Regions from separate parts of the Bradyrhizobium sp. WCU1 genome, predicted to be linked through region 2. Evidence: predicted binding sites of a transcription regulator. Region 2 holds the regulator's gene; the other holds the start of a gene.

Region 1 (14,945 bases), 3.3 Mb from region 2:
CGGCGGCAGGAAGGCCGTCATGCCGCGCTTCCTGGTCTCGGCGATGATCGCCTCGCGCGCGTCGCCGCCCATCAACTCATAGTCCATCAAGTGATAGCTGCCGAAGAACAGCGCGCCCACCGAGCGGTCGGCGATGATCCGGGTCAGCGATTCCAGCATGTCCGAGGGCGTCGTGGTGAAGGAGATGGTCTCGATCAGCATCAGGCGGCTGTTGATGGCGTCAGGCCCGAAGAACTGCGCCAGCACGCTGAAGATCACATTGTTCTGCCGCGCCACATAGATCGTGTTGCTGGCGGCATAGGTCTTGTCCCAGTCGGCGCCGAGCTGGGTTTTCCAGTCGGCCATCACGGTCATCCAGTGCGCGACCTGGGTCTGCGCCGCCCAGGCGACGTTCCTGGCGAGCAGCGGCGCTTGCTTCTTGCCGAAGGCCTCGAGCTTCACGAAGGGGATGGCGCCGGCGGCGAGGCATTCGTCCATGAAGGCGATGTTGTTGGTGAGGATAGCGCGGTTGTTGTCCCGCCAGTCCGCCTGCATCGGCGTCGCATCGAGCCCGTCGAGCGCCGACTGCATCCGGCTGCGATAGGCCAGCATCGACCCGCGCCACGATTTGTCGTCAGGATTGTCGACATAGGGGCCGACCACCTCGGCCAGCGCCATCGTGCTGTGGCCGACCGACTTGAGCAGCTGATAGACGACCGGCACCTGCGGCGCCTCGGTCGGCGGCTTGCCCGGCCGGTACAGGATCAGGCGGCCGCCGGCGCCGGAGAACAGGCCGAGGATCACCGGGTGCTTGTAGAGGATGTTCTTCTGGAAGATCCGCGCCGCATCGCCATAGAGCTCGAACATGCCGGTGTTGAGCGCGAGCACGTCCTTGGTCGCGACATCGGCCGGCGTTGACGTCGTTTTGCCCGAGATCGGCGCCATGTAGTCGGGCATCGACTGTGCCGGCGCAGCGCCACCGCTGCCGAGCAGCAGCGCCAGCGCAGCGGCCAAGCGAAAGCGATTGATCATGTGATGCACCTCGAGGCCTCGGGCCAACGTCGCGGCCGCGCGAACATTAGCGGAATGCGCAAATGCTTGGACGCAATGAACTGGAGAGTGGTGAACAGGGGGTGTAGATCCCGCGCAACGCAGCACAACGCGAGCGGGTGCCTACAGCTAAGTGACGAATCGGCGGGTGTCCACACTTCGATATGACGCGGGTGGTTGCGTCATCACGTCACGCGATGCCGGATTCAGCGAAGCTTTCTCATTCAGGGAATCATTCGCGTCGACGGGCTCGTCGATCGCCTCAATCCTTGATCAGAAGCACGCCGCCGATGATCAGGGCGATGCCGGCCAGCCGTGAAATCGATACCGGATGCTGCGCCAGACCGAACACGCCGAAATGGTCCATCGCGATGCCTGCGATCATCTGGCCCGCGACCACCAGCGCCAGCAACGTTGCGGCACCGAGCGAGGGCAGCAGCAGGATCATCAACAGGATGAACACGCCGCCGAGGATGCCGCCGCTCCAGGCCCACCAGGGCACGGCCGTCACCAGTTTCCATGATGGCACCGGCTCCCGCGTCGCGACCAGCACGACCGCCATGGTCAGGAGCCCGCCGAGATAGCTGATCAGCCCGGCCCAGGCGGGGGAGTTGAGGGCGGACCGCAAATTGCCGTTCAGGACCTGCTGCGTGGCCACGCTGATGCCGGCGCCGAGTGCGAGGAGATAGAGAAACCAGACTTGCATGTGATGCCCCAGACCCGATCACCGAAGGATGTCATGTCATATTCCATCGGCCATGATCGTGGCATGCATGCAGCACGGCGCAAAACCCACGGGAATGGGCTTCCACCCACGTCCCAGATCGAATAAGAGGCCGGAAACCCTCAATTCTCCAGTATTCGAATGATCCGCCTCGATAACGTCTCCAAGCAAGTCGGCCACCAGATCCTCTTCATCGAAGCCTCCGCGGCGCTCCAGAAGGGCGAGAAGATCGGCCTTGTCGGCCCGAACGGCGCCGGCAAGACCACGCTGTTCCGGATGATCTCGGGCCGGGAAATCCCTGATGAAGGTCAGGTCTCGCTCGATCGCGGCATCTCGATCGGCTATTTCAGCCAGGATGTCGGCGAAATGAGTGGTCGCAGCGCGGTCGCCGAGGTGATGGACGGGGCGGGGCCGGTCAGCGAGGTCGCGGCCGAGCTCCGGGAACTCGAGGCCGCGATGGCCGACCCCGACAAGGCCGACGAGATGGACGACATCATCGCGCGCTATGGCGAGGTGCAGCATCAGTTCGAGGAGCTCGACGGCTATGCGCTCGACGGCCGTGCGCGCGAGGCGCTGTCTGGCCTCGGCTTCAGCCAGGAGATGATGGACGGCGACGTCGGAAAACTCTCCGGCGGCTGGAAGATGCGCGTCGCGCTTGCGCGTATTCTGCTGATGCGACCAGACGTCATGCTGCTCGACGAGCCGAGCAACCACCTTGATTTGGAAAGCCTGATCTGGCTCGAGCAGTTTCTGAAGGGCTATGAAGGCGCGCTGCTGATGACCTCGCACGACCGCGAGTTCATCAACCGCATCATCAACAAGGTGGTCGAGATCGACGCCGGCCAGCTCACCACCTATTCCGGCAATTACGAGTTCTACGAGCAGCAGCGCGCGCTTTCCGACAAGCAGCAGCAGGCACAGTTCGAGCGGCAGCAGGCGATGCTCGCCAAGGAGATCAAGTTCATCGAGCGCTTCAAGGCGCGCGCCTCCCACGCGGCTCAAGTGCAGAGCCGGGTCAAGAAGCTCGACAAGATCGAACGGGTCGAGCCGCCGCGGCGGCGCCAGACCGTGGCGTTCGAATTCCAGCCGGCGCCGCGCTCGGGCGAGGACGTCGTCAGCCTCAAGAACGTTCACAAGGCCTATGGCAGCAAGCGGATCTATGACGGGCTCGACTTCATGATCCGCCGCAAGGAGCGCTGGTGCGTGATGGGCATCAATGGCGCCGGCAAGTCGACGCTGCTGAAGCTGGTCGCCGGCTCAACCGAGCCGGACGACGGCGCGGTCGCGATCGGCGGCAGCGTCAAGATGGGCTATTTCGCCCAGCATGCGATGGATCTGCTCGATGGCGAGCGCACCGTGTTTCAATCGCTGGAGGACGCGTTTCCGCAGGCAGGCCAAGGCTCGTTGCGCGCGCTCGCCGGCTGCTTCGGCTTCTCCGGCGACGATGTCGAGAAGAAGTGCCGCGTGCTCTCCGGCGGCGAGAAGGCACGCCTGGTGATGGCCAAGATGCTGTTCGATCCGCCGAACTTCCTGGTGCTGGACGAGCCGACCAACCATCTCGATCTCGCCACCAAGGAGATGCTGATCAATGCGCTCGCAGAGTTCGAGGGCACGATGCTGTTCGTCTCGCACGACCGGCATTTCCTCGCCGCGCTCTCCAACCGCGTGCTGGAGCTGACGCCGGACGGCATCCACCAATATGGCGGCGGCTACACCGAATACGTCGCGCGCACCGGTCAGGAAGCACCGGGCTTGCGGAGCTAGCTCAAGTTCGCCACCGCGCGCAGAACGCTTCGACATCGCCGGACTGAAACTCCGGCAGGCGCTCCCAGATGGTTTCCGGCGGCCAGTTCCACCAGGCGATCTGCGACAGCTCGGCCGCGATCTTGCGGCTGAACCGCTCCTTGATCGGCCGGGCCGGCACGCCGCCCACGATGGTGTAGGCGGCGACGTCGCGCGAGACCACCGCGCCGGCCGCCAGCACCGCGCCGTCGCCGACGGTGACGCCGGGCAGCACGATCACACCATGGCCGATCCAGACGTCGTTTCCGATCACGACGCGATCTGCGCGTCTGTTCTTGAAGAAGTCATGATCGCGCTCGGCGGTGTCCGTGTAATATTCCGGACAATAGGTGAAGCGATGCTGGGAAGGGCGCTCGAGCGGATGATTGGGCGCGCCGATCCGGACCTGCGCCGCGATCGCACAGAAGCGGCCGATCACGGCGTCCGCGACCATGCAGCCGCTGCCGAGATAGGAGTAATCGCCGAGCTCGGTGTATTCGATTGCGGTGTCGCCGAGCACTTCACAGCAACGCCCGACCTTGACCTCCCGCAGCTTGACCGTCGGCTCGATGACGGTTTCGGCAATCTTGGGGCGGGAAGGCTTCGGATCGGCCATGAATCTGTCCTCGATGCGGCGGGCCGTTTCAGTCGCACGATTTCTATTACGGCGAGATGACAGGAGAAGAGAGCAGGCACCTGCTGTCTGGTTTTTCAGTGCGTCGCCTGCGGCAATCGCCCGCACCATCGCGTCCTTAAGCACCGCGCTGTTGGCAGGGTTCGACTGGCGCTTTCAGCGATGCAAAGCAGCATGGCACGCTGCGTGCTGCTCGGCTTGTGAGGCCAGGCGTCGCCCGCTACGCTTGAACAAAAAAGCGGGAGCGAGACGGCCATGAAGCAGATCAGGATCGGCGACATCACGATCGACGCGGTGATCGAGCGCGAAGGACCGTGGCGGCGGCCGCAGGACTTCTTCCCGACCTATGACGACGCCGTGTTCAAGCATCACCTGAAAACGATGGAGCCCGAAGTCTTCGATGCCGCCCGCGGCATGATGGTGATCACCTACCAGACCTTCGTGGTGCGGACGCCGCGCTACACCATCCTGGTCGACACCTGCACCGGCGAGGACAAGGGGCACCCGCCGCCGTTCGACTTTCCGGGCAAGGAGCGCTGGCGCAACGAGCTGTTCGCGCTCGGCATCTCCTATGAGCAGATCGACTACGTGTTCTGCACCCATCTGCATATCGACCACACCGGCTGGAACACCACGCTGCGCGACGGACGCTGGGTGCCGACCTTCCCGAACGCGAAATACGTCTTCCACAAGGGCGAGTATGCGGCCTGGGAGGCCGAGAACGCCAGGGGCGCCAATCCACCCGGCACGGTGTTTCGCGACAATTGCCTGCCGATCGTCGAGGCCGGGCAGGCGCTCCTGGTCGACGACGACTATGCGCTCGACGATACCGTGACGCTGACGCCGACGCCGGGCCATTCGCCCTGTCATTGCTGCGTCAACATTGTCTCGAAGGGGCAGCGCGCGGTGGTCGCGGGCGACCTGATGCACCACGCGATCCAGTGCCGCGAGCCGGAGTGGTCGGCGAAGCCGGATTGGGATCCGAAGCAATCGGCGGTGTCGCGGCGGAAATTCTTTGCCTCCGTCGCCGGGACCGACACGCTGATCCTGCCGATCCATTTTCCTTCCCCGACCGTCGGCCTGATCAAGGCGGACGGCGACCGCTTCGACTACCGCTTCAAGCGGGAGTAGGCGTCGCGAACGTTCGGGGCAGCGTCACCCGGACCGCGCCTGCGCATCGTCGATCGTGGCTGGCGGGTTTGCGGGGGCGCGGGCAGTGCTGGCGTCGATGGCGGCGCGGATTGCATGCTGGATGCCGGGGCGTGCCAGCTTGAGTAGCCGGGCCTGCTGGCGCGGCGTGGATCGCATCACGAGGTCGGCAAGAACGCGGTCAGGCAGGTCCTTGCGCGCTATCAACGCGCCCGCCATGCCCTCGTCGCGTTCGGCGGCATCGACCATCATGGCAAGGCCTGCGCTGGTCATATCAGCGCCGGGGTTGCTCGCGAGCACGCGAAGCACACTGCTGTCGCCACGCATCAGCAGAATATCCGTGAGCTCCTGGCTCACGGCCTTGCGCCCTGCGATCGCGCCGAGGTGTCCCTCGGCCCGCATCCAGGCAATGTCGATCAGATCAGACTCCGGAATGCATTCGCATCTCCGCAGGATCGGAGCGGCAACGTCGGCGTCGTCATGGTTGGCGAGGCGACGTGCGAGTTCCCGCGGCACCAGATGCAGGTCGGCGAGGGAGCGGCTGAGTGTGGTCAGGGTCCGCAGCTCGACGCTCTCGGTCAGGCGGATCAGGATATCGTCGAACACCTCGACGTGGCGCGCACCGAGGCGATGTGCGTCCTCGAGAAACAGCCCAGCCACCTCCTGCAGCATCCGCGTGCGCAGGTCAGGGGAGCCGGTTTTCAAGACGTGGTCGAGCTTGGCAATCAGATCGGAGGCAATAACTGTCATGGCGGTCCTAAAATGTTCCGCGACAAGGGAACGTCATTGTTCCCGACGCCAATCTGCTCCCCGAATCTCCAATAGGGGTATAGAATCTGAGGGATGGCTGGTCTCGACGGTGGATATCCCGGCAAACACTATCGAAATTCGGCAGCGACGATACTTGCCTGCTGGTCCAGCGCGACCAATGGCCCGCATTTTTCCCGATTGAAATCGTCAGACGATTCGCATTTGCTGCATGGACATTATCGATAACGCCGGCGCGCCGGTCGCGGCGTGGTGCAAGATATTTCGAGAAGAACATTTCATGGGAGCGGTCATTTGACGGCGCCGTTGCTGGTGCCGAGAGTCTTTCGTTTTGACGATGTTGACGCATTCCGGAGTTCGATCCGAAATCTGGATGTCGATTTCACGCCACTTGCGCGGAAGATTTCGGCCGAGCAGGTCATCCTGAGCTTGCCGGGATGCGAGCTCAACTACACGCAGTCGTTTCCGCGGATCGTCGATGCCCAGCTTGCGCCGCGTACGACCGCGATCGGCTTCACGATGGACGACGGCGTGCCGATGCGCTTCAACGGCGTCGAGCGCGACCGCGCGGTGATCGTGCTCGGCGGCAGCGGCGCGTTCTACACGTCCGTCGAGGAGACACCCCGCCGGTACGCCTCGGTGATGTTCACGCCCGAGATCCTTGACCGCGGTTGGCCGAACCCCGGTCTCCATTTCAGCATTCACGAAATCTCACAACGCGCGCAGGATCTGCTGCGTGAACTTGTGAGGCAGGCGTTGCTCGTGACGTCGGACCAGGTGACGATAGCCGAGTTCGCCACGGGTGCATCGATCAAGGAGACGCTGCTTGCGGCGATCGACAACGCGTTCGCCGAAATCGTGCCGGCCAGATGGGCGACGCGCGCCAACACGACGCGCCAGTTCAAGGTGTTCAACGACGCGCGCGCCATTCTCGCCGGCGACGTCGCGCATCCGATCTATAGCGGCGAACTCGCCAACCAGATCGGCGTCTCGGTGCGCACGCTGCACGACGCCATCCAGCGCTACCGCGGCGTCAGCCTGCATCGCTATCTGCGGCTGCGCCGGCTGTGGCTGGTGCGCAAGCAACTGCTCGCCGGCGCGCCTAGCGTCAAGGCCTGTGCGCTGGCTTACGGGTTCTGGCACCTCAGCGACTTCTCGCGGAGCTACCGGTCGCAGTTCGGCGAAGCGCCGTCGGAGACGCTAGCGGCCTCCCGCGCGCGCCCCGATTCGTCATCGGGCAGACACGAATCGTAACAATCCGTCTGAACGGAATCTTAACGTGGGCCGGGGAATCTGTCGGTACGATTCCACCAGAGGCGGCCTGATGCATCCCCGGCGATTTGCGCGTGTTCGACCGTCGGGTTGCGTCTCCAGTGTGGTCAAGCTCCAGCTGGACCCGAAGACGCCGCTGATCGAATGCCGCCTGGTCGACTATTCCGCCGGCGGGGCCTGCCTGGAGTTCTCCAAGCCGATCCAGCTGCCGGAGCGTTTCGAGATGTTCCACGGCAACACCCGGAAGCGTTGCCGGCGGGTCTGGACCAGGGGCGTCAGGGTCGGCGTCTCGTTCTGAGGACCCCGGGCCTTCGCCGACAACGTACGGCCACCCACCAATAATCATCGGGTCGCGCCCGGCGCGACCCGATGATCTGTCCCGATTGAGGGGAGAAACGCGCCGGCGAGCGGCTCAGGCGCCGCTCTGGCACTTCTTCATGAACGAGGTCTTGGCCGCGCCGGCGAGCTTCTTGCCGTCGGAGCCGACCGCCTTGGTCTCGCAGGCGTCGGTCGTGCACTTCTTCATGAACGAGGTCTTGGCCGCGCCGGCCAGCGGCTTGCCGTCCTTGCCGACGGCTTTCGTCTCGCAGGAGGCGTCCTGCGCAAATGCCGAACCGGCGGCAAAGGTCGCGATCACGGCCGCCAAGAAAATCCGCTTCATCTGGGTTCTCCCTAAACCAAATCAGGGCCGAATTGGATATCGGATTCTTGGCCCGATCAAGTTCCCACAGCCGATTTTGTCTATAAAATACCCGGATAGCCGCGGAAAAATTCCGTGTGCGGCGCGGAACAAAGTGGGGGAAACGCGGAATGGAATTCGAGACGCTGGTACAGACACGCAAAAGCGTGCGCGGGTTCAAGAAGCAGCCGGTGTCCCGGGCGACCATCGAGGAGATCATCGAGGTGGCCAAGCGGGCGCCGTCCTCGATGAACACCCAGCCCTGGCACGTCCACGTCCTGACCGGGGCGCCGCTGGAGGAAGTGCGCCGCCGCAACATGGAGGAGATGGTCGCCGGCGCCAAGGCCAAGCGCGACATCGTCAGCCATGGCGAATACCAGGGCGTGCACCGCGGTCGCCAGGTCGACATCGCCAAGAAGCTGTTTGGCGCCATGGGGATTGCCCGCGACGACAAGCCGATGCGGCAGGATTGGGTGCTGCGCGGCTTCCGCCAGTTCGACGCCCCGGTCTCGCTGGTCCTGGCCTACGACCGGATCCTCGATCCCGGCGCGGTCTGCCATTTCGATCTCGGCGCGCTCTGCTACGGCATCGTGCTGGCGGCCTGGGATCGCGGCCTCGGCAGCGTGATCAACGGCCAGGGCATCATGCGCTCCGACATCGTGCGCGAAGTCGCCAATATCCCCGAAGACCAGGTGATCATGACCTGCGTTGCGATGGGCTACCCCGACGACAGTTTCGCCGCCAATGCGGTGCGGTCGGACCGCGAGGCCAACAGCGACTTCGTCCGTTATGTCGGCTTTGCCGAGTAGAGCGTTTTCGGGCGAAGTGGATATCGGTTCGCGTGAAGAAAACGCGTCAAGACAAGAACCGAGAGTCCCGTTCCGATTCCATCGGAACGGGGCTCTAGCCGCGAACTGTTCGCGCGATTTCGCTGCTACTCACCGCGTCGCGGGATATTGAATTCCGCACCATGAAACCCTCGCGCGACGGTGAGCGTGAGCGCGCGTTTCGACTATTCTTGCCGACAAAAAATGCGCTACTGGTTTTGTGAAGCGAAACAGCACAGGTGAGGAATCCCAGATGAGCGATGACGAACAGACAGCCATGATCCGCGAGACCGTCGCGAAGTTCGTCGATCGCGAGCTGATCCCGCTCGAGCCGCAATATCTGAAATCGAAACTGCCCGGCAGCGATCATCCCGAACTCACCTCGGAGCAGCGCAAGCGGCTGCGCGACGTCTCCAAGGAGCTCGGGCTCTGGGGCCTCGATGCACCGGAGGATCTCGGCGGTCATGATTTGCCGACGCGCACGATGGCGGCGGTGCATGAGGAGCTCGGCCGCAGCTGCGTGCCGTTCGTGCTGCCGCCGGATTCGCCGAACCTGCGCATGCTGCAGGCGGTCGGCACCGAGGCGCAGAAGAAGAAATACATGCAGCCCTATATCGAGGGCCGGATGGTGTCGGCGATCGCGATCTCCGAGCCCGGCGCCGGCGGCGATCCCGCCGGCATGAAGACGCGCGCCGTGCTGGAGGGCGAGCAATGGGTGCTGAACGGCCGCAAGATCTGGATCAGCAATGCGCGCGCCGCCGATTTCATCATCGTGATGGCGCGGATCGGCAACGACCAGCGCCAGGGCGGCATCACCTCCTTCATCGTCGAAAAGGGCACGGCGGGCTTCATCATCGAGCGCGAGATCCCGATGGTCGGCGGCGGCTCGACCTATGAGATCGTGTTCGAGGATTGCCGCATCCCAAAGGACTCCGTGCTGGGCGAGGTCGGCAAGGGCTACGCGCCGATGCAGCTGCGCCTGCGCACGCGGCGGCTCGAGATGGGATCGACCTGTGTCGGCATCACCAAGCGCGCGCTCGACATGATGTGTGAGCACGCCAAGCAGCGCGAGACCTTCGGCGTCAGGCTCGCGGAGCGCCAGGCGATCCAGTGGTGGATCGCCGATATTTCCACGCGCATGCATGCCTGCCGGCTGATGGTGCGCGAGGCCGCCGACAAGACCGATCGCGGCGAGGATATCCGCCACGAGGCCTCGATGATCAAGGTGTTCGCGACGGAGATGGCCTATGACGCCTGCGACCACGCCATGCAGACGCTCGGCGCGCTCGGCGTGACGCTGGAGTTGCCGCTCAACGCGCTTTGGCAGAAGGCTCGCCTGATGCGGGTGTATGAAGGCCCGAGCGAAGTCCATCGCCAGGCGATCGCCCGCCGCGTGCTCGGCCTGCGGGGAGGCTAGGGGCTAGCAGGCCCTCAAGCTCATGCCGTCATTGCGAGCGCAGAATGTAGGATGGGTAGAGCGAAGCGAAACCCATCATCTCGCCGCGCCAGCGCAATTGATGGGTTTCGCTTCGCTCTACCCGTCCTACGGATTTGCGACTACGCCGCCCGGACGTCTGACAGGAAGCGGTTGACCTGGCCGGCGAGGTCCTTGGATTGCGTCGAGAGTTGCTCGGCCGCGCCCAGCACCTGGGTTGCCGCCGCGCCCGTATCGTCGGCGGCGCGTTGCACGCCGGAGATGTTGGAGTTGACCTCCTGGGTGCCGCGCGCGGCTTCCTGCACGCTGCGCGAGATCTCCTTGGTCGCCGAGCCCTGTTCCTCGATCGCGGCCGCAATCGCGGTGCCGATCTGGTCGATCTCGGTGATGACGTCGACGACGTTCCTGATCGCGGTCACGGTCTCGTCGCTCGCGGTCTGGATCGCGGTGATCTGCTCGGAAATCTCGGTGGTGGCCTTGGCGGTCTGGCCGGCCAGCGATTTCACCTCCGAAGCGACGACGGCAAAGCCGCGACCGGCCTCGCCGGCGCGGGCCGCCTCGATGGTGGCGTTGAGCGCGAGCAGGTTGGTCTGCGCCGCGATGCTCTGGATCAGGGTCACGACGTCGCCGATCTTCTGAGCGCCCTCGGCCAGCGAGCGCGCGGTGTCGCCGGTGCGGCGGGCATGGTCGACGGCGCGCGCTGCGATCTCGGTCGAGGTCGCGACCTGGCGGGCGATCTCCGAGATCGAGGAGGTCAGTTCCTCGGTCGCGCTCGCCACCGTCTGCACGTTGGTCGAGGTCTGATCCGACGCTGCGGCCACCACTGCGGCCTGGCGATTGGTGGCGGATGCGGTGGCCGACATCGATTGCGCCGTGTCCTCCATGACAGATGACGCCGCGGACAATCCGCCGACCAGTTCGGTGACCTTGGCCTCGAAGGCGCGGGTCAGATCGTCGAGCGCGCGGGCGCGGCGCATCTTGACGTCGTTCTCGGCTTCCTTCTCGGTGGCGAGACGATCGGCTTCGATCTTGTTGTCCTTGAATACCTGCACCGCGGCGGCCATCGCGCCGATCTCGTCATTGCGCGCAGCGCCCGGGATGGCTTCGGCGACTTCGCCCGCGGCGAGACGCGACATGCGGCCGGTGAGGGCGGCAATCGGGTTGAGGATACGGCGGCGAACCATCACGATGAGGCCGGCGCTGCCGGCGATCACCGCGAGCAGTCCGACCAACGCCACCACAAAGCTGAAGCGCGCCGATGAATAGGCGGCGGCAAGGCCCTGCTCGGCATTCTCGTAGAACGCATCACGCACGGTGACGATGGAGGCGAGGCCGAACTGGGACTCGGCATAGTAGGTCTCGACGTCCTGCTCGTACTTGCCCGAGGTTGCGCCTTCCTTGGCGAATTTCAGCGCCTTGCCGAAGCGTTCCACATAGTCGGCCTGCATCTTGCCGAGCGCCGTCATGACGTTCGCCGGTGTTGCGGGGTTGTTGCGCAGCTCCTGCAGCGTCGAGAGGATTTGCTGGGTACGGCCGGTAGAGCGATAGAGCTCCATTTTCTCGGGCTCGGTGGCGACGCGCTTGGCGCCGACCAGGGCCTTGTGCAGGCTGGCGTCGAGCCCGCCGATGTCGCGCAGCGTCCAGGCGACGTTGGCGTAGCTGGCCTGGCGGTAGGCATTGCCGTCGAGGCCTGCGAGGCGGCGCACCTGTTCGTCGAGCAGCGTGGTGACACCGGCATTGAACACGGAATTGTCGGCGACGATCTTGGCGGCCGCCGGTTTGCGTGCGTCGAGGGGGCCTGCGATCGCCTTCTCGATCGCGTCGCGGAGTGCCGCGAACTTCGCCTTCAGCGCGTCGATCGCGCTCGCGACCGCTTCGCCATCGTCGAGCGCGCCGGGCAGCGCAGCGCGGACCTGATTGACCTTGGCGAGCGCACCATCGGTCAGTTTGCGCAGCTTGTCGAGATCGCCGATCTGCTTCTGGTCGATCGCGCCGGTGCTGAACAGCAGGTTGGTGGACATGCCACGCTCGGAGTTCATGTAGCGCGGGATATCGCCGACGGCGCGGACGATCTCGAGCCGGCTCTGCGCGGTCGAGACCTTGTCCATGGTCTGGTACTTGGTGACCGCGACATAGGCCGCGAGCCCGCCGCCGACCGCGGACAACGAGACGATCGCGGCCGTCAGGAGAGTACCAATTTTCATGGGATGCGCGCCATTTCTTGACGAGGGAGGGAGAGGCCTCAACCGTACCGGGTGCGCATTAAGCTTGGGTTTATGATACGGGGCCGCGGTGGTCCCAGCGGTCCCGATCATTTGAAACGCGCCGCACCGCCCCGATCGCGACAGGCCGGCAAGGCTCGGCCAGGGCAAAGGGCCAGGCGTGACGGTTCAGTGCTCGTCGTCGTCGGCGCCCTTGGTCGCTGCGCGGTGCTGGGTCGTGCCGCCCGAGCCCGCCTCGCCGCAGGGAAGCTGGTTCCAGGTGCCGTCAGGGGCTTGCTGATAGGCCTGGCAACCTGTCGGCGTGGCGGTGGTAGACTTCTCGTCGGGCTTCTGCCGCTCGGCATTCTTGCCCAGCGCCGGTGTGGCGATGGCGGCAATGGCGGCGAGCGAGCCTGCAAAAAATAGCCTTGCGATCGGCATGTCGGTTCTCCTTTCTCGAAGCGACGACATATCCAGAAAACAAATCTGGCGATTTTTGGCCACCGCGGCAGGCGTGCGACCAATTGCTTAACGCCGGGAAAATACGCGGGGGCGGCGGTTAACATCTGCGCGCCGGGTCTTCGCGCTAAGTCGCGCGACGGCCGTCGCAGGGCCATGCTAGGATCGGCGCATCATGACCCACCGCATTCTCGTTCTCTACGGCTCCTATCGTTCGGATCGCATGGGCATCCGGCTGGCGCATTTCGTCATCGACGGCCTTCGCGGGCGCGGCGACGACGTCGAGTTGATCGACGCCAAGGAGGTCGGCCTGCCGATGCTCGACCGCATGTACAAGGAACATCCCAAGGGGCAGGCGCCGGCCGCGCTCGAGGCGCTCGCCGGCAAGATCCGCGACGCCGACGGCTTCCTGTTCGTCACCGGCGAGTACAATTGGGGCATCCAGCCCGGGCTGAAGAACCTGACCGATCATTTCCTCGAGGAATGGTTCTGGCGGCCCGCGGCGATCGCGAGCTACTCGGCCGGGCGGTTCGCCGGCGCGCGCGCCGCCACCGCCTGGCACGGCACGCTGTCCGAGATGGGGATGGTGGTGGTGTCGAGCACGATCAGCGCAGGACCGATCGCGCAGACTCTATCCGCAGAAGGCAAGCCGATCGGCGAGGGCGGCAAAGCGCTCGAGCGTGCCTTTCCACGCTTCGCCGACGATTTCACCTGGTGGATCGAAGCGGCCAAGGCCCAGCGCGCGCGCAAGGCGCCGCCGTACTGAGCGCCGTCTTCCTCACGCGAGCCGGTGCCGACTTCGCCTGAAGATGCTTTCTATTCCTTGCTCCTGATGTAGCCCGCGAGCCGCGTCTTCTGGTCCTGGCACCAGGTTGTCATGCTGCCGGCGCGGCGCTGATCGAGGTCGGTGGTCTGGGTTGCGATCGCGACTTCGGTCATCAGATCGTCGGCCTGCTTCTCGCCCATCTTGCCGCCGGTGTGCATGTAGGCGATCGCCTTGCGCACCTGTTCGGTGGTGCCGTCGGGCAGATGCATGTCCTGCGCGCGCTGCACGAGGTCCTGATAGACCAGATCGGTGCCGGGGCACTCGACCTTGGCGGCAAAGGCCCGCAGCACCATCGTGACATAGGCCGCGCGCGGATCGGCGTGGGCCGGCGTCGCCGCGACGATTAGGCCGCCGATCAGCAAAGCGTAACGCATCGAATTCCTCCCGATGTCTTAAGCATTTTGCCGCAAGGCTAGCGTCCGCGGGAACCGACTGCAACCGCAAGGACACACTTGCCGAAGGAACCGATCAAACAGCCGTGTTCCAAACGGTACCGCCACGATTTCAGCACGATTTCGGCAGCAAGTGCCACAAGTTGACGCAGGGGAGAATGATCGTGTCGAAGTTGGGGCTTGCTGCGGTGCTGGTTGGTTCGCTTGCGCTTGGCGGCTGCATGCAGGCGACCTTGTCGCCGGTGACGGATGCCGCGATGACGCCGCGTGATCGGCAATTGCTGGCGCATCCGCCCTATGCGGAGGCCAAGATTCCGGATCAGTTCCAGCGCCACATTGTCGACTACACGCGCAAGGAGCAGCCGGGGTCGATTCTGGTCGATACCGACGCGCGCTATCTCTACTACGTGCTGCCCGGCGGCAAGGCGATCCGTTACGGCGTCGCCGTCGGCGAGGAGGCGATGGCGTTCTCCGGCGTGGCCACGGTCGGCCGTCTGGCGGAGTGGCCGGATTGGGTTCCGACCAAGGATATCCAGGAGCGGCTCGGGCCGTATCCGGCGCGTGTCGCGGGTGGGCCGGCCAATCCGCTCGGGGCCCGCGGCATCTACCTCTACCAAGGCAACAAGGACACGCTGTACCGTATCCACGGCACCAACCAGCCCGAATATATCGGGCAGGCGATCTCGTCGGGTTGCATCCGCATGAACAACGCCGACGTCATCGATCTCTACCAGCACGTCAAGCCGGGCGCCACCGTGGTCGTGCTGC
Region 2 (14,945 bases):
ACGCGTCGGCACGCCGCGGGCGGACATGATGCAGCATGAAGATGGCGCCGACGCCCGCGAAAATCGGCCGCAGCAGGATATGCGCACCCGAAAAATACAACGCCTCCATCCCGGCTCGGATCACGGTGTTGCGGAGTTGTTTCATGAGGGCACGGGCCGGCCGATTTGCATTCCGCCGCAAACTTAGCGAAAGACCACTGAAGAAACTGTTATCCCGATATCCGACATGGTGCCCCGCCTTGGTTCCGGATTTGGGGTTTGACAGTCAGCCAAGGGTTTGTTTTCTCTCTGGTTCCCGACCCGCAGGACGCTGAATGCACGGACTTTTCAAGTGGAGTAGCAAGTGGTGGCCGGGGGTGATTCCGCTGGTCGTCCTGTGGGGTATCGCTGCCTGGACCTCAACGGCGACAGTTGAAGCCGATCTTGCCGCGCGCTCGAATGCCGCGTTGAAGGACACCGTCCTCGACAAGCGCCGCATCAGCGTCGATGGCCGCGACGTCACGTTTGCGGCCAATGCCTTCTCCGAAGACGGCCGCCTCAGCGCGGTGGCATCGGTCGAAGCCGTGCCGGGCGTGCGGCTGGTCAACGACGAGACCCGCCTTGTTCCCGAGGCCAAGCCCTATGTGTGGTCGGCGGAACGCGACGTGGTGCGCGTCACGCTTGGCGGCAATGCGCCGCTGCCGTCGAGCAAGAGCAAGCTGACGGAGGCCGCGAAGGCCGGTCTCGGCGGTGTCGAGGTGGTCGATCAGATGGCGCTCGCCCGCGGCGCGCCACAGCGATTCGATCCGGCGGCGCTGTTGCTGCTCGACCAGATCGGCAAGCTGAAGGAAGGCAAGATCACGCTGACCGACAACAAGGTCGCGCTTGCCGGCATGGCGCGCGAGCTCGGCGGACGCGAAGCGATCGCGGCGGCGCTGAGGAACCTGCCGGACGGCTATTCGATCGCGGCCAATGACATCAAGGCGCCGCCCTATGTGTTCCAGGCCTACAAGGATCCGGTCGCGGTGACGCTGACGCTGACCGGCTACGTGCCCGACAACAACGTGCATGCCGCGCTGGTCGCCGCCGCCGGCCGCAAGTTCTTCAGCGAGAAGGTGGTCGACAATCTCAAGGCCAGCATTGGCGCGCCGTCAGGGTTTGCGGCTGCGGTGGTGCCCGCACTCGGTGCGCTGTCGCGGCTGTCGACCGGAACGCTCGTGGTGTCGGATCGCGAGGTGAAGCTGTCGGGCGATGCGCTCTACGACGCCGCAGCGGGCCAGATCCGCGAAGGGCTCGGCAAGGATTTTCCGCAGGGCTGGCAGTACAAGGCCGAGGTCACGGTCAAGCCGGCGGCGGCGCCGGTCGATCCCACCGTGTGCCAGCAGCTGTTTTCCGAGACCCTGTCGAAGGGAAAGATCCGCTTCGAGTCGGGCAAGGCCGACATCGTTCCTGACTCGGCCGGCCTGCTCGACCGCCTGATCGAGACCGCGATGCGCTGCCCCAACGCGACGATAGAGGTTGCCGGCCACACCGACAGCGACGGCGAGGAGGCGGCCAACCAGGCGCTGTCGGAACGCCGTGCACAGGCCGTGGTGGATTACCTGGTGCGCGCCGGACTGCCGGCCAACCGCTTCACGCCGATCGGCTATGGCAGCACGCAACCGCTCGCCGGCAACGAGAGTGAAGATGGCAAGGCGCAGAACCGCCGCATCGAATTCGTGGTGAAGTAGCGATGACCGTGCTCGCGACATTCGTCTGGGGTTGGCTGCTCGGCGCTGCGCTGCTCGGCTTCTGCATGGGCTGGATCGCGGTAGTGCATCGGGCGCAGGGCGTCTCGAAGCTCTGGATGCGCTGGCTCGCGCTGCTCGCCGCCGCGCTGGTGGCGGCATCGTTCGCGCGGGTCGTGCCCGGCCGCTTCGGCTATTGGCTCGATCTCTTCCTGATGATGTTCGCGCTCTACCTCGTCGGCTGCGCGATCGGCTCCTGGTTGCGCGACTGGGTGGTCTCGCGCAGCAAGCCCGCGAGCTGACCCCAAACCCTTGATCCATCGCGCCTGAGCGGTGTCGCCAAGCGGGGCGCACGCCGCATCCATCTTTGTGCTTGACAACAATACGTACGTACGTATTAAATGGCGTCCATGCCAAAGCCCTCTCTCCGCGATGCCATCCTTGACGCCGGCCTGAAGGAAATGTTCCGGACCGGCTATCACGGCACCAGCGTGCGCGACGTCACCGCGGCCGCCGGCGCGCCGCAGGGCTCGTTCACCAACCATTTCCGCTCCAAGGAGCTGTTCGCATCCGAAGTGCTCGACCGCTACTTCCTCTATGTGCGCGGCCTCGTCGCGGAAGCCCTCAGCGACACCTCGCTGCCGCCGCGCGACAGGCTGCGGCGCTATCTTGATCTCATCACCGGCAAGCTTGCCCATGACGGCTTCACCCGCGGCTGCCTGATCGGCGATTTCAGCCTCGAGGCGTCGGGCTCGAGCGAGATGCTGCGCGAGCAACTCGACGAGATCTTTCGGGAATGGCGCGCGCCGTTTGCTGCCTGCATCGCGGAAGCCCAGGCCGCGCGCGAGATCGCGTCCGACTTCGATGCCGATGAACTGGCCGATTTCCTGCTCGCATCCTGGCAGGGCGCCATGCTGCGCATGAAGGTCGAACGCAGCGCGGCCGCGCTCGAACGTTTCAAGACGATCGCATTCCAAACCGTGTTCAAGGAGTTGCCATGACGCTATCCGACGAGATCAGCCTGCATCACCGGCCCGTGCTCGCCTCCACGATGGCCTATCGCGAAACCGGGCGCGGCGACGCGCCGCACGTGCTGTTCCTGCACGGCAATCCGACATCGTCCTACATCTGGCGCAACATCATGCCGCTGGTGGCGCCGGTCGGGCACTGCATCGCGCCCGATCTGATCGGCTACGGCCAGTCCGGCAAGCCCGATATCGCCTACCGCTTCTTCGACCAGACTGACTATCTCGACGCGCTGATCGACGAACTCGGCATCACCTCGGCCTATCTCGTCGCCCAGGATTGGGGCACCGCGCTCGCCTTCCACCTTGCGGCGCGCCGTCCGCAATTGGTGCGCGGCCTCGCTTTCATGGAGTTCATCCGTCCGATGCGGGACTGGTCCGACTTCCACCAGCACGAGGCCGCCAGGGAGACGTTCCGCAAATTCCGCACGCCGGGCGTCGGCGAGGCGATGGTCCTCGACAACAACGCATTCGTCGAGCGCGTGCTGCCCGGCTCGATCCTGCGCACGCTCAGCGACGAGGAGATGGAAGCCTACCGCGCGCCGTTCGCGACGCGCGAGAGCCGCAGGCCGACGTTGATGCTGCCGCGCGAGCTGCCGATCGCAGGCGAGCCTGATGATGTCTATCAGGCGCTGACCACGGCGCACGTGGCGCTTGCGGCATCGACCTATCCGAAGCTGTTGTTCACCGGCTCGCCCGGCGCGTTGGTGTCGCCGGCCTTTGCAGCGGATTTCGCGGCGCGGCTGAAGCATTGCGCGGTCATCCAGCTCGGCGCCGGCGCGCATTATCTACAGGAGGATCATCCGGAAGCGATCGGTCGCTCGGTTGCCGGTTGGATCGCCGGCATCGAGGCCGCGAGCGCGCAACATCTTGCCGCAGCATGAGCGACCGGGAGGATATGCCATGACCGATCTCTCGATCACCTATTGCCGTCCCTGCGGCTACGAGATGCGCGCCAGGGAGGCGGCCACGCTGCTGCGCGAACGCCTTGGCCTCGATGCGGAGCTGGTGCCCGGCAAGGGCGGCGTCTTCGAGGTCAAGCTTGACGGCAAAGTGATCGCCAGGCGCGTGAAGGGACATTTCCCCGATGCCGAAGAAATCGTCGCCGCAGTGACTACCGCGCGGGCATAACGAAGCACGGACTTGCCGCCTCGCCGTCGTAATGATCATTGCGGCGGCGATTTTCGTTGATCGGCTGCCGCGCGGCGCGTCACTCTCCGTAGTTTCCCGGATGGTCTTGTGTACCTTTCGCCGGGCTAACTGCCGCACATCGACATCAAGCCTTGTCGAAGGTGGCGAGAAACGCGCATATTTGTGCACCCGCTGTCATGAATCATCCCTAATATCTTGAAGATGCGCGTTTTATTGTCGTTTGACGAATTCCACTCCGGCTTAAAACGCGCTACACGGGGCAGGGCACAGCGAAGCGCCGGCGGAGATCGCCGGGGGCCGTCGTCGCGGGATCGCAATTCGAGGTCTAGATGCTGGAAGCAATAGGCAGGGCGATGGCGTTTCTACGCCAGAAGCAACTCCTGCATCGGCTGGGTGTTGTCATCAGCATCGCCGTCATCGGCATCGCCTGCTACGTCCTCTACCACATGCTGCGCGGCATCGACACCAACGAGGTGCTCGAGGCCATCAAGAGCACCGAGCCGCGGCAGATCATGCTGGCGGGACTATTCGTCGCAGCCGGCTATTTCACGCTGACCTTCTACGACTTGTTCGCGGTGCGCGCGATCGGCCACGCCCATGTGCCCTATCGCATCAATGCGCTCGCGGCATTCACCTCCTATTCGATCGGCCACAATGTCGGCGCCAGCGTCTTCACCGGCGGCGCGGTGCGCTACCGGATCTATTCGGCCTGGGGACTAAACGCGATCGACGTCGCCAAGATCTGCTTTCTCGCCGGCCTCACCTTCTGGCTCGGCAATGCCGCGGTGCTCGGGCTCGGCATCGCCTATCACCCGGAGGCCGCGGCCAACATCGACCAGCTGCCGCCCTGGCTCAACCGCACGCTGGCGTTCGGCATCATTATCGCGCTGGTCGCCTATGTGGTCTGGGTCTGGACCCAGCCGCGGGTGGTCGGTCGCGGCCCCTGGACGGTGACCCTGCCGGGCGGCCCGCTGACGCTGCTGCAGATCGCGATCGGCATCGTCGACCTCGGCTTCTGCGCGCTCGCGATGTACGTGCTGGTGCCGGACGAGCCCAATCTCGGCTTCGTCGTGGTCGCGGTCATCTTCGTGTCGGCGACCCTGCTCGGCTTCGCCAGCCACTCCCCCGGCGGGCTCGGGGTGTTCGACGCCGCCATGCTGGTCGGCCTCTGGCAGATGGACCGCGAGGACCTGCTCGGCGGTATGCTGCTGTTCCGGCTGCTCTACTATATTGCGCCGTTCGTCATATCTGTAATCTTGCTGACGTTTCGGGAGGTTATCGTCGGCGCCCGACTCAAACGGCTGCCGCAGACTGATTCGGGTCCCCGCGCCGAGCCGCACCACGAGGCGGTTCTGGTCCGCAAGCGGGGCGATTCCGGGGTCTGATGACGCGGCCCGATGCCTCCCGAGGGACGGTCAATGTGACCGCGCCTGGGCGAGACACGAACCGACGGGAAGAAAGCCGCCGCGATGGCAATTGACGATACGCCGCAATCCATCTTCGCACCCTGGCCCGACCGCCTGCGCCATTCCGCGCTGATCCTGCTTGCTGCGGCGCTGGCGCTCAGCGTGGTGGTCGCGCTCGGCGAATTGTCGCTGGTGCGCGCCTGCGCGGTGTTCGTCTGCATCGCCGCCGCAGCGCTGGTGCCTTGGCGGCTGCATGATGCCGGGACTTCGCGCGAGGACGTCCGCGGCGTCAATCCGGTCGAGGCTGCCGCGGTCAGCGCCGTCGTCGCCGGCATGCCCGATCCGGCCGTGCTGCTCGATCGCGCCGGGCGCGTCATCCATCTCAATGCCGCCGCGGCCCAGCTCGCGCCGGCGCTGCGCAGGAACGAATTGGCGCAATTTGCCCTGCGTTCGCCGGAAATCATCACCGCGCTGCGCGAGGCGATCGCGACCACCGAGCCGCGCCGCGCCACTTACTCGGACCACGTTCCGGTCGATCGCTGGATGGAATTGGTGATCACGCCGGTGCCGGTGCCGACCCAGTTCGGCGGCACCGAGAAATGCATGCTGATGACATTCCACGACCTGACGCCGCTGCGCCGGGTCGAGGAGATGCGCGCCGACTTCGTCGCCAATGCCAGCCACGAGCTGCGCACCCCGCTCGCCGCCCTGTCCGGCTTCATCGACACGCTGCAGGGGCCGGCGCGCGAGGACGCGCGGGCCCGCGAACGCTTCCTCGGCATCATGCACACCCAGGCCACCCGCATGGCGCGGCTGATCGACGACCTCCTGTCGCTGTCGCGGGTCGAACTGTCGGCCCATGTGCGGCCCGAGGCCTCGATCGACATCGTGCCTATCATCCGCGAGGTGGCTGACGGGCTCGAGATGCTGGCCAGCGAGCGCCAGGTCGAGATCGAGGTCGACCTGCCGCAAGCCCCGGTCAGAATCGCCGGCGACCGCGAGGAACTGCTCCGCCTGTTCGAGAACCTGATCGAGAATGCCCTCAAATACGGCGCCTCGGGCGGCCGCGTCATAGTGTCGCTCAATCAGACCGTTCCGGGCGGATCGGGCGAGGGAAGCCCCGAAATCCGTGTCATGGTACGGGATTTCGGCCCCGGCATCGCGCCCGAGCACCTGCCGCGGCTGACCGAGCGCTTCTACCGGGTGGACGTCGGCGACAGCCGCAACCAGGGCGGAACGGGCCTCGGATTATCGCTGGTGAAACATATTCTTAACCGTCATCGCGGGCGTCTTCTGATCGAGAGCGTGCCGAACAATGGCGCGACTTTTACTGCCTGTTTTCCCCGGCCGAAGACCCCGCTACCGACTCAAAGCTAAGCATTTTCAGTTGCTTAGCTCTGTCATCCAAGTGTCATCCAACCTTCGTAAAAGCGGCACCGACCGCTCCTAGATGGACCGGCGTGAGCGCGATCGGGCGCATTCGGCGCTTCGCTCACAAGATGGAGACCACCCCATGAATTTCATCAAAGCAATCGTCGCTGCCGGCATGGTGGCCGCTTCGACGTCGGCCTTCGCTGCCGATATTACCGGCGCGGGCGCGACGTTTCCGTTCCCGATCTATTCGAAGTGGGCTGATGCCTACAAGAAGGACACCGGCAATGGCCTGAACTATCAGTCGATCGGTTCCGGCGCCGGCATCAAGCAGATCCAGGCCAAGACCGTGACCTTCGGCGCCACCGACGCGCCGCTCAAGGCCGAGCAGCTCGAGAAGGACGGCCTCGTCCAGTGGCCGATGGTGATGGGTGCGATCGTTCCGGTCGTGAACGTCGAGGGCATCAAGCCGGGCGATCTCGTGCTGTCCGGCGAAGTGCTCGGCGACATCTATCTCGGCAAGATCACCAAGTGGAATGACGCGGCGATCGCCAAGCTCAATCCGAAGCTGACCCTGCCGGGTGACGCGATCACCGTCGTGCGCCGTTCGGACGGTTCGGGCACCACCTTCAACTTCACCGACTACCTCTCCAAGTCGAACGCCGACTGGAAGTCCAAGGTCGGCTCCGGCACCGCGGTCGAGTGGCCGGTCGGCGTCGGCGCCAAGGGCAACGAAGGCGTTGCCGGCAACATCAGCCAGACCAAGAACGCGATCGGCTATGTCGAATACGCCTATGCCAAGCAGAACAAGCTGACCTACACGGCGCTGGTCAACAAGGCCGGCAAGACCGTGCAGCCGACCGTCGCCGCCTTCCAGGCTGCTGCGTCGAATGCCGACTGGTCGAAGGCCCCCGGCTACTACGTGATCCTGACCGACCAGCCGGGCGACGCCTCCTGGCCGATCACCGCGGCGACCTTCATCCTGATGCACAAGGAATCGACCGACAAGGCGGCCTCGCAGGAAGCGCTCAAGTTCTTCAAGTACGCCTTCGAGAAGGGCGGCAAGGCGGCCGAAGAGCTCGACTACATCCCGATGCCGGACTCGGTCGTCAAGCTGATCGAGAAGACCTGGTCCTCGGAGATCAAGAGCTAAGTCCGACGTTTCGAACAGGGCCTGTGCCGTCCCTCGAGGGCGGCGCAGGCCAAGCGATTAAGACCCGGGCTCCATCATCGCGGCAACAAGCGCGGGCGGGTCCCGGGGTTCGCGCCCCTGGCGCAGCCGGAACGACGCCCGGCCTTATGCGTCAGTGAAGATCGCTTCGGGGGCGTGGCGGTTTGTGCAAGTTTCAAATAAAAACGAGGGGATTGGCGTGGCAGACATGGCTGTTCAGAGCGATGTGATGGAAGCCGCGGGACCTTACGATCGCGCCAAGGCCCTCAGTGCCTTCAAGCTCGGTGATCTCACCTTTTATTGGATCACCCGCATCTCGGCGATCTCGGTCCTGTTGATCCTCGGCGGCATTATCCTGTCGCTGATCGTCGGCGCCTGGCCGGCGATGAAGGAATACGGCTTTGCCTTCCTCTGGACCCAGCGCTGGGCGCCCTCGGCTGATCCGCCGGTGCTCGGCGCGCTCGGCCCGATCTACGGCACGCTGATCACCTCGGTGATTGCGATGCTGATCGCGATCCCCGTCGGCATCGGCATCGCCGTGTTCCTCACCGAACTGTGCCCGCAGATGCTGCGCCGCCCGATCGGCATCGCGATCGAGCTGCTCGCCGGCATCCCCTCGATCATCTACGGCATGTGGGGCTTCTTCGTGCTGGGCCCGTTCCTGGCCAACACGTTCCAGCCGTTCATGATCAGGCTGTTCGAGGGCGTCCCGGTGCTCGGCGCGGTGTTCGCCGGCCCGCCGTCCTATCTCAGCCTGTTCAATGCGGCGCTGATCCTCGCCATCATGGTGCTGCCCTTCATCACCGCGATCTCGGTTGACGTGTTCAAGACCGTGCCGCCGGTGCTGAAGGAAGCCGCCTACGGCATGGGCTGCACCACCTGGGAAGTCGTCCGCAGCGTAGTGATCCCCTACACCCGCGTCGGCGTGATCGGCGGCATCATGCTGGCGCTCGGCCGCGCCCTCGGCGAGACCATGGCGGTGACCTTCATCATCGGCAACTCGTTCCGCATCTCGTCGTCGATCTTCGCGCCGGGCACCACGATCTCGGCGGCGATCGCTAGCGAATTCGCCGAGAGCGACGGCCTGCACCAGTCCGGCCTGATCCTGCTCGGCCTCTTGCTGTTCGTGCTGACCTTCTTCGTGCTCGCCGGTGCGCGGCTGATGCTGATGCGGCTTGAAACGAAAGCGGGGAAGTAGCGCCATGAACCCGATCTACAAATCCCGCCGCCGCAGCGACATCGTCATCCGTGCACTTTGCGTCGGCGCGGCGCTGTTCGGCGTCACCTGGCTGGCGCTGATCCTGATCACGCTGGTCTACAACGGCCTTGCTGGCCTCAGCGTGCAGCTATTCACCCAGAACACGCCGCCGCCGGGCTCGACCGATGGCGGTCTGCTCAACGCCATCGTCGGTTCGGTGATCATGACCGTGATCGGCGTCGGGATCGGCGCGCCGCTCGGCCTGTTCGCCGGCACCTACCTCGCCGAGTACGGCAAGCACGACAAGCTGACCTCGGTGATCCGCTTCATCAACGACATCCTGCTCAGTGCGCCCTCGATCATCATCGGCCTGTTCATCTATGGCGCGGTCGTGGTGCCGATGCGCGGCTTCTCGGCGATCGCAGGCGCGCTGGCGCTCGCCGTGATCGTGATCCCGGTCGTGCTGCGCACCACCGAGGACATGCTGCTGCTGGTGCCCAATCCGCTGCGCGAGGCGGCCTCCGCGCTCGGCCTGCCGCGTTCGCTGGTGATCAAGCGGATCGCTTACCGTGCGGCCCGGTCGGGTCTGATCACCGGCGTGCTGCTGGCGACCGCACGCGTCGCCGGCGAAACCGCGCCGCTGCTGTTCACCGCGCTGTCGAACCAGTTCTTCAGTCTGGATCTGACCAAGACGATGGCCAACCTGCCGGTGACCATCAACAACTTCGTGCAGAGCCCCTACGCCTACTGGAAAGAGCTGGCGTGGAGCGGTGCACTGCTGATCACATTCACCGTGCTCGCGCTGAATATCGGCGCGCGTATCCTTGGTGCCGAAAGGGCCGCAAAATGACCGAGCTTTCCGTCTCCACGACCGCCGCGGGCCACGTTCCCCAGGTTCCGCTTCCGGAAGCGCCGCCGAAAGTCACGGTGCGCAACCTCAACTTCTATTACGGCGAGCACCACGCGCTGAAGAACATCAACCTGACGCTCGGCACCAACCGCGTCACGGCGTTCATCGGCCCGTCGGGCTGCGGCAAGTCGACCCTGCTGCGCATCTTCAACCGGATGTATGACCTGTATCCGGGCCAGCGCGCGGTCGGCCAGTTGATGCTGGACCAGACCAACATTCTCGATCCCAAGCTCGACCTCAATCTGCTGCGTGCGCGGGTCGGCATGGTGTTCCAGAAGCCGACGCCGTTCCCGATGACGATCTACGAGAACATCGCCTTCGGCATTCGCCTCTATGAGAAGATCTCGAAGTCCGAGATGGACGATCGGGTCGAGAAGGCGCTGCGCGGCGGTGCGCTGTGGAACGAGGTCAAGGACAAGCTGAACGCCTCCGGCCTGTCGCTCTCCGGCGGCCAGCAGCAGCGGTTGTGCATCGCGCGCACCGTCGCGGTGCGCCCCGAAGTGATCCTGTTCGACGAGCCCTGCTCGGCGCTCGATCCGATCTCGACCGCCAAGGTCGAGGAGCTGATCCAGGAGCTCTCCGAGGACTACACGATCGCGATCGTGACCCACAACATGCAGCAGGCGGCGCGCGTCTCCGACAAGACCGCCTTCATGTATCTCGGCGAACTGATCGAGTTTGACGACACCAACAAGATCTTCACCTCACCGAGTGATCGACGCACCCAGGACTACATCACCGGCCGGTTCGGTTAGAGCATGATCCGGAAAAGTGGCAACCGGTTTTCCGATCGGATCATGCTGAAATATGGACACGAGATCATGGTCCCCAAGGGATCATGATCGAGGGAGACAAGCGATGGCTTCTGAACATACCGCCAAGGCATTCGACAGCGACCTGCAGGAGTTGACCCGCCTGGTCGCCGAGATGGGCGGCCTCGTCGAGCGGATGATCACCGAGTCGGTCGACGCGCTGATCCGCCGCGACGTCGCGCTCGGCAAGCGCGTGGTCGCCGCCGACATCGAGATCGACAATCTGCAGCGCGTCATCGAAGAGCGCGCGGTGCTGACGATCGCGCGCCGCCAGCCGATGGCGATCGACCTGCGCGAGATCGTCAGCGCGATGCGCGTGGCCACCGATCTCGAGCGGATCGGCGACCTTGCCAAGAACATGGGCAAGCGTGTCGCGGCGCTGGAAAGCGACTTCCAGCCGCTGAAGCTGATCCGCGGCCTCGAGCACATGACCGACCTCGTGCTGTCGCAGGTCAAGTCTGTGCTCGACGCCTATGCCGCGCACGACCTGCCGGCGGCGATGAACGTCTGGAAGGGCGACGAGGAGGTCGACGCGATCTGCACCTCGCTGTTCCGCGAGCTGCTCACCTACATGATGGAGGATCCGCGCAACATCTCATTCTGTATCCATCTGATGTTCTGCGCCAAGAACATCGAGCGGATCGGCGATCACGCCACCAATATCGCCGAGACGGTGTTCTACATGATCGAAGGCCAGCAGATCACCGACAAGCGCCCGAAGGGCGACATGACCAACTTTGCCACCACGGTGCCGGGTAACACGTAGTCGACGGCGTTTCGGTTTGCGTCAGGGCAACGGATCACCACAGAGAAAGAACTTAGACCGATGAGCGCACGCATTCTGGTAGTCGAAGACGAGGAAGCGCTGACGACACTGTTGCGCTACAACCTCGATGCCGAAGGCTACGATGTCGAAACGGTGGGGCGCGGCGACGATGCCGACACCCGGCTGAAGGAGCGCGTTCCCGACCTCGTGGTGCTGGACTGGATGCTGCCGGGCCTGTCCGGCATCGAGCTGTGCCGACGGTTGCGGGCGCGGCCCGAGACCAAGCAGCTTCCGATCATCATGCTGACCGCGCGCGGCGAGGAGAGCGAGCGGGTGCGCGGGCTGGCCACCGGCGCCGACGATTACATCGTCAAGCCGTTCTCGGTGCCGGAATTGCTGGCACGGGTGAAGGGCCTGTTGCGCCGCGCGAGCCCGGAGCGGCTTGCGACCGTGCTGACCTATGGTGACATCGAGCTCGACCGCGAGAAGCGCCGCGTGGCGCGTTCGGGGCGCCCGATCGATCTCGGGCCGACCGAATATCGCCTGCTTGAATTCTTCCTCGAGCATCCCGGCCGCGTATTCAGCCGCGAGCAGCTGCTCGACAGCGTCTGGGGCCGCGACATCTACATCGATGAGCGCACCGTCGACGTGCATATCGGCCGCCTGCGCAAGCTGCTCAATCCGGGCCGCGAGCAGGATCCGATCCGCACCGTGCGCGGCGCCGGCTATGCGCTCGACGACCGCTTCGCGAAAGCCGAGCCGCAGCCGTAACGGCTTGGTCGCGATCACAGGCCACAACACGGCGTCGTCCTGTTGGCTCCATGACGAGCTGCGCACCACAAAAAAATCCCCGCTTTCGCGGGGATTTGTTTTGAAGTCTTCCGTCGTTTCCCGAGTGCTTACTTGATCTGTGGCTTCGCCGATGGCCGGCGGCGATCGGCGGCGGGCTGGTAGGCGACGCGCGAGTGATGTGCGCAATAGGGCAGGCCGGCGAGCGCCTTGCCGCCGCAGAAGAAGAATTCCGGGCTCGAGGGATCGCCGACCGGCCAATGGCAGGTCGCCTCGTTGAGCTCGAGCAGCGACAGCCGCTGGCTCATCGGCACCACGTTGTCGAAGGAGATCGGATCGGGCTCCATCTCGACCTCGAAGGCGTGTGCGAGCGCGGTGTTGCCGCGCGAAACCGGGCGCGCCACCCGCATCATGTGCTGGGCGGGACGGGCCTTGCGCTGCCGCGGCGCGGCGGTCGAGGGGGCCTTGGCGCGGCCGGAGAGGCCGAGCCGATGCACTTTGCCGATCACGGCGTTTCGCGTCACATTGCCAAGTTCCGCTGCGATCTGGCTGGCCGAAAGGCCAGACTCCCAGAGCTTCTTCAGCTGCTCGACGCGATCGTCGGACCAGGTCAATACCGTCATCGCATTCTTCCTTTCGCATGGCGCCGGCCAGTCATTGGAGCGGCGCTGCGAGCCAAATCTGGACAAATATCCCTGCGGCCAGAATCCCTTAGCCCTCGCCGGACACGATGTTGCGCCCGAACGTTTACGTGAGACACGAAGGCTACTTAGAGGGTCCAGTACTGCCGCACGAGATGTCGTACCCGACAGGCCAAACGCTACAATATGGCGTGACTCTGGCGCAAGAGTCCGCGGTCGTGCGTCCACATGTTCCCACAAAGTTAAGCATTGCTATGAGGCTTTTCCACTGCACCGGAATGCTCCGGATTGCGCTGGTTTGGCATTGCAGGACGGCCGGCAAAGGGCGGCTCCTGGCGATTGACACCGACCGGCCGCAGCATAGAATGACCCCACGTGCCGCCCGCAAAGGCGGCCGTTTTGTTTTCCGAAGCTGGCCGTTGCTGCGCTGGCGTCAATGCGCGCGGCAATTGTCGGCCCCAAACCGGCAGTGAACGCCATGACCAACAGCGCCCCGTCGCATCTGCTCCCCGTCTTCGCCAGGGTCGATCTCGGCTTCGAGCGCGGTGAGGGCGCCTGGCTGATCGCAACCAACGGCGACCGCTATCTCGATTTCACCTCGGGCGTCGCGGTGAACGCGCTCGGGCACGCGCATCCGCATCTGGTCAAGGCGCTGCAGGAACAGGCGACCAAGCTGTGGCACATGTCGAACCTGTTCAAGAGCCCCGACGGCGAGGTGCTCGCCGCGCGGCTGTGCGAGCAGAGCTTTGCCGACTTCGTATTCTTCTGCAATTCCGGCGCTGAGGCGATGGAGGGCGTGATCAAGCTGGTCCGCCATCATCACTTCTCCAAGGGCCATGGCGAGCGCTACCGCATCATCACCTTCGAGGGCGCGTTCCATGGCCGCACGCTGGGCACGCTGGCCGCGACCGGCTCGGCGAAATATCTCGAGGGCTTCGGTCCGCCGATGGACGGCTTCGACCAGGTGCCGCATGGCGACATCGAGGCGGTGAAGAAGGCGATCGGTCCGCACACCGCCGGCATCCTGATCGAACCGGTGCAGGGCGAGGGCGGCGTGCGCGGCGCGCCGCAGGCGTTCTTCAAGGCATTGCGCGCGCTGTGCGACGAGCACGGCCTGTTGCTCGCCTTCGACGAGGTGCAGACCGGCATGGGCCGCACCGGCGAGCTGTTCGCTTACAAGCGCACCGGCGTGACGCCCGATGTGATGTCGCTGGCCAAGGCGCTCGGCGGTGGATTCCCGATCGGCGCGGTGCTGGCGACCGCGCAGGCCGCGGCCGGCATGGCGCCGGGCTCGCATGGCTCGACCTTCGGCGGCAATCCGCTCGCGGTTGCCGCCGCCAATGCCGTGCTCGACGTCGTGCTCAAGCCCGGCTTCTTCGAGCACGTGCAGAAGATGTCGCTGTTGCTCAAGCAGAAGCTCGCCTCCGTGGTGGACCGCTATCCCGGCGTGCTGTCGGAGGTGCGCGGCGAGGGCTTGCTGATAGGCGTCAAGGCCGTGGTGCCGTCCGGCGATCTGATCACCGCGCTGCGCAACGAGAAGCTGCTCACCGTCGGCGCCGGCGACAATGTGGTGCGGTTCCTCGCGCCCTTGATCGTGACCGAAGCCGAGATCGACCAGTCGATCGCCTCGCTCGAGCGCGCCTGCGCGACATTGTCGCCGGCGCAGCCGAGGAAGGCCGGATAATGAGCAAGCCGGTCCGTCATTTCCTCGACATCAACGAGCTGCCGCTCGGCGAGCTGCGCAACATGCTGTCGGCCGGCGCCGCCATGAAGGCGAAGCTGAAGGCGCATGAGAAGGGCAGGAAGCCGCTCGAAGGCAAGACGCTGGCGATGATCTTCGAGCGCCCGTCGACCCGCACCAGGGTGTCGTTCGACGTCGGCATGCGCCAGCTCGGCGGTGAATCCATCATGCTGACCGGCGCCGAGATGCAGCTCGGCCGCGGCGAGACCATCGCCGACACCGCGCGCGTGCTGTCGCGCTATGTCGATGCGATCATG

Evidence for each region. Region 2 encodes PhoB, which activates phosphate uptake and scavenging genes when phosphate is short. Its sites were predicted from a motif close to TGTCATNNANCTGTCAT; they were not measured.
Region 1: the regulator PhoB is predicted to act here: its motif matches at 4,197-4,213, upstream of ACTUWL_RS00315 (DapH/DapD/GlmU-related protein).

Annotation. Positions count from the first base shown of each region.
Region 1 is NZ_CM130280.1:47,161-62,105, reverse strand. It holds gene ACTUWL_RS00330 (hypothetical protein) at 1-1,011, opposite strand, end outside; gene ACTUWL_RS00325 (DMT family transporter) at 1,292-1,735, opposite strand; gene ACTUWL_RS00320 (ABC-F family ATP-binding cassette domain-containing protein) at 1,895-3,517, shown strand; gene ACTUWL_RS00315 (DapH/DapD/GlmU-related protein) at 3,519-4,151, opposite strand; gene ACTUWL_RS00310 (MBL fold metallo-hydrolase) at 4,425-5,300, shown strand; gene ACTUWL_RS00305 (DUF2336 domain-containing protein) at 5,325-6,068, opposite strand; gene ACTUWL_RS00300 (helix-turn-helix domain-containing protein) at 6,381-7,340, shown strand; gene ACTUWL_RS00295 (PilZ domain-containing protein) at 7,411-7,656, shown strand; gene ACTUWL_RS00290 (hypothetical protein) at 7,771-8,019, opposite strand; gene ACTUWL_RS00285 (nitroreductase) at 8,169-8,846, shown strand; gene ACTUWL_RS00280 (acyl-CoA dehydrogenase family protein) at 9,118-10,281, shown strand; gene ACTUWL_RS00275 (methyl-accepting chemotaxis protein) at 10,422-12,503, opposite strand; gene ACTUWL_RS00270 (hypothetical protein) at 12,690-12,941, opposite strand; gene ACTUWL_RS00265 (NADPH-dependent FMN reductase) at 13,135-13,725, shown strand; gene ACTUWL_RS00260 (hypothetical protein) at 13,776-14,159, opposite strand; gene ACTUWL_RS00255 (L,D-transpeptidase) at 14,336-14,945, shown strand, end outside.
Region 2 is NZ_CM130280.1:4,243,269-4,258,213, forward strand. It holds gene ACTUWL_RS19660 (polysaccharide deacetylase family protein) at 1-145, opposite strand, end outside; gene ACTUWL_RS19665 (OmpA family protein) at 315-1,709, shown strand; gene ACTUWL_RS19670 (hypothetical protein) at 1,712-2,008, shown strand; gene ACTUWL_RS19675 (TetR/AcrR family transcriptional regulator) at 2,117-2,707, shown strand; gene ACTUWL_RS19680 (haloalkane dehalogenase) at 2,704-3,615, shown strand; gene ACTUWL_RS19685 (SelT/SelW/SelH family protein) at 3,635-3,862, shown strand; gene ACTUWL_RS19690 (lysylphosphatidylglycerol synthase domain-containing protein) at 4,213-5,268, shown strand; gene ACTUWL_RS19695 (sensor histidine kinase) at 5,353-6,666, shown strand; gene pstS (phosphate ABC transporter substrate-binding protein PstS) at 6,803-7,813, shown strand; gene pstC (phosphate ABC transporter permease subunit PstC) at 8,040-9,029, shown strand; gene pstA (phosphate ABC transporter permease PstA) at 9,034-9,879, shown strand; gene pstB (phosphate ABC transporter ATP-binding protein PstB) at 9,876-10,694, shown strand; gene phoU (phosphate signaling complex protein PhoU) at 10,798-11,517, shown strand; gene phoB (phosphate regulon transcriptional regulator PhoB) at 11,578-12,288, shown strand; gene ACTUWL_RS19730 (GcrA family cell cycle regulator) at 12,417-12,929, opposite strand; gene ACTUWL_RS19735 (aspartate aminotransferase family protein) at 13,426-14,631, shown strand; gene argF (ornithine carbamoyltransferase) at 14,631-14,945, shown strand, end outside.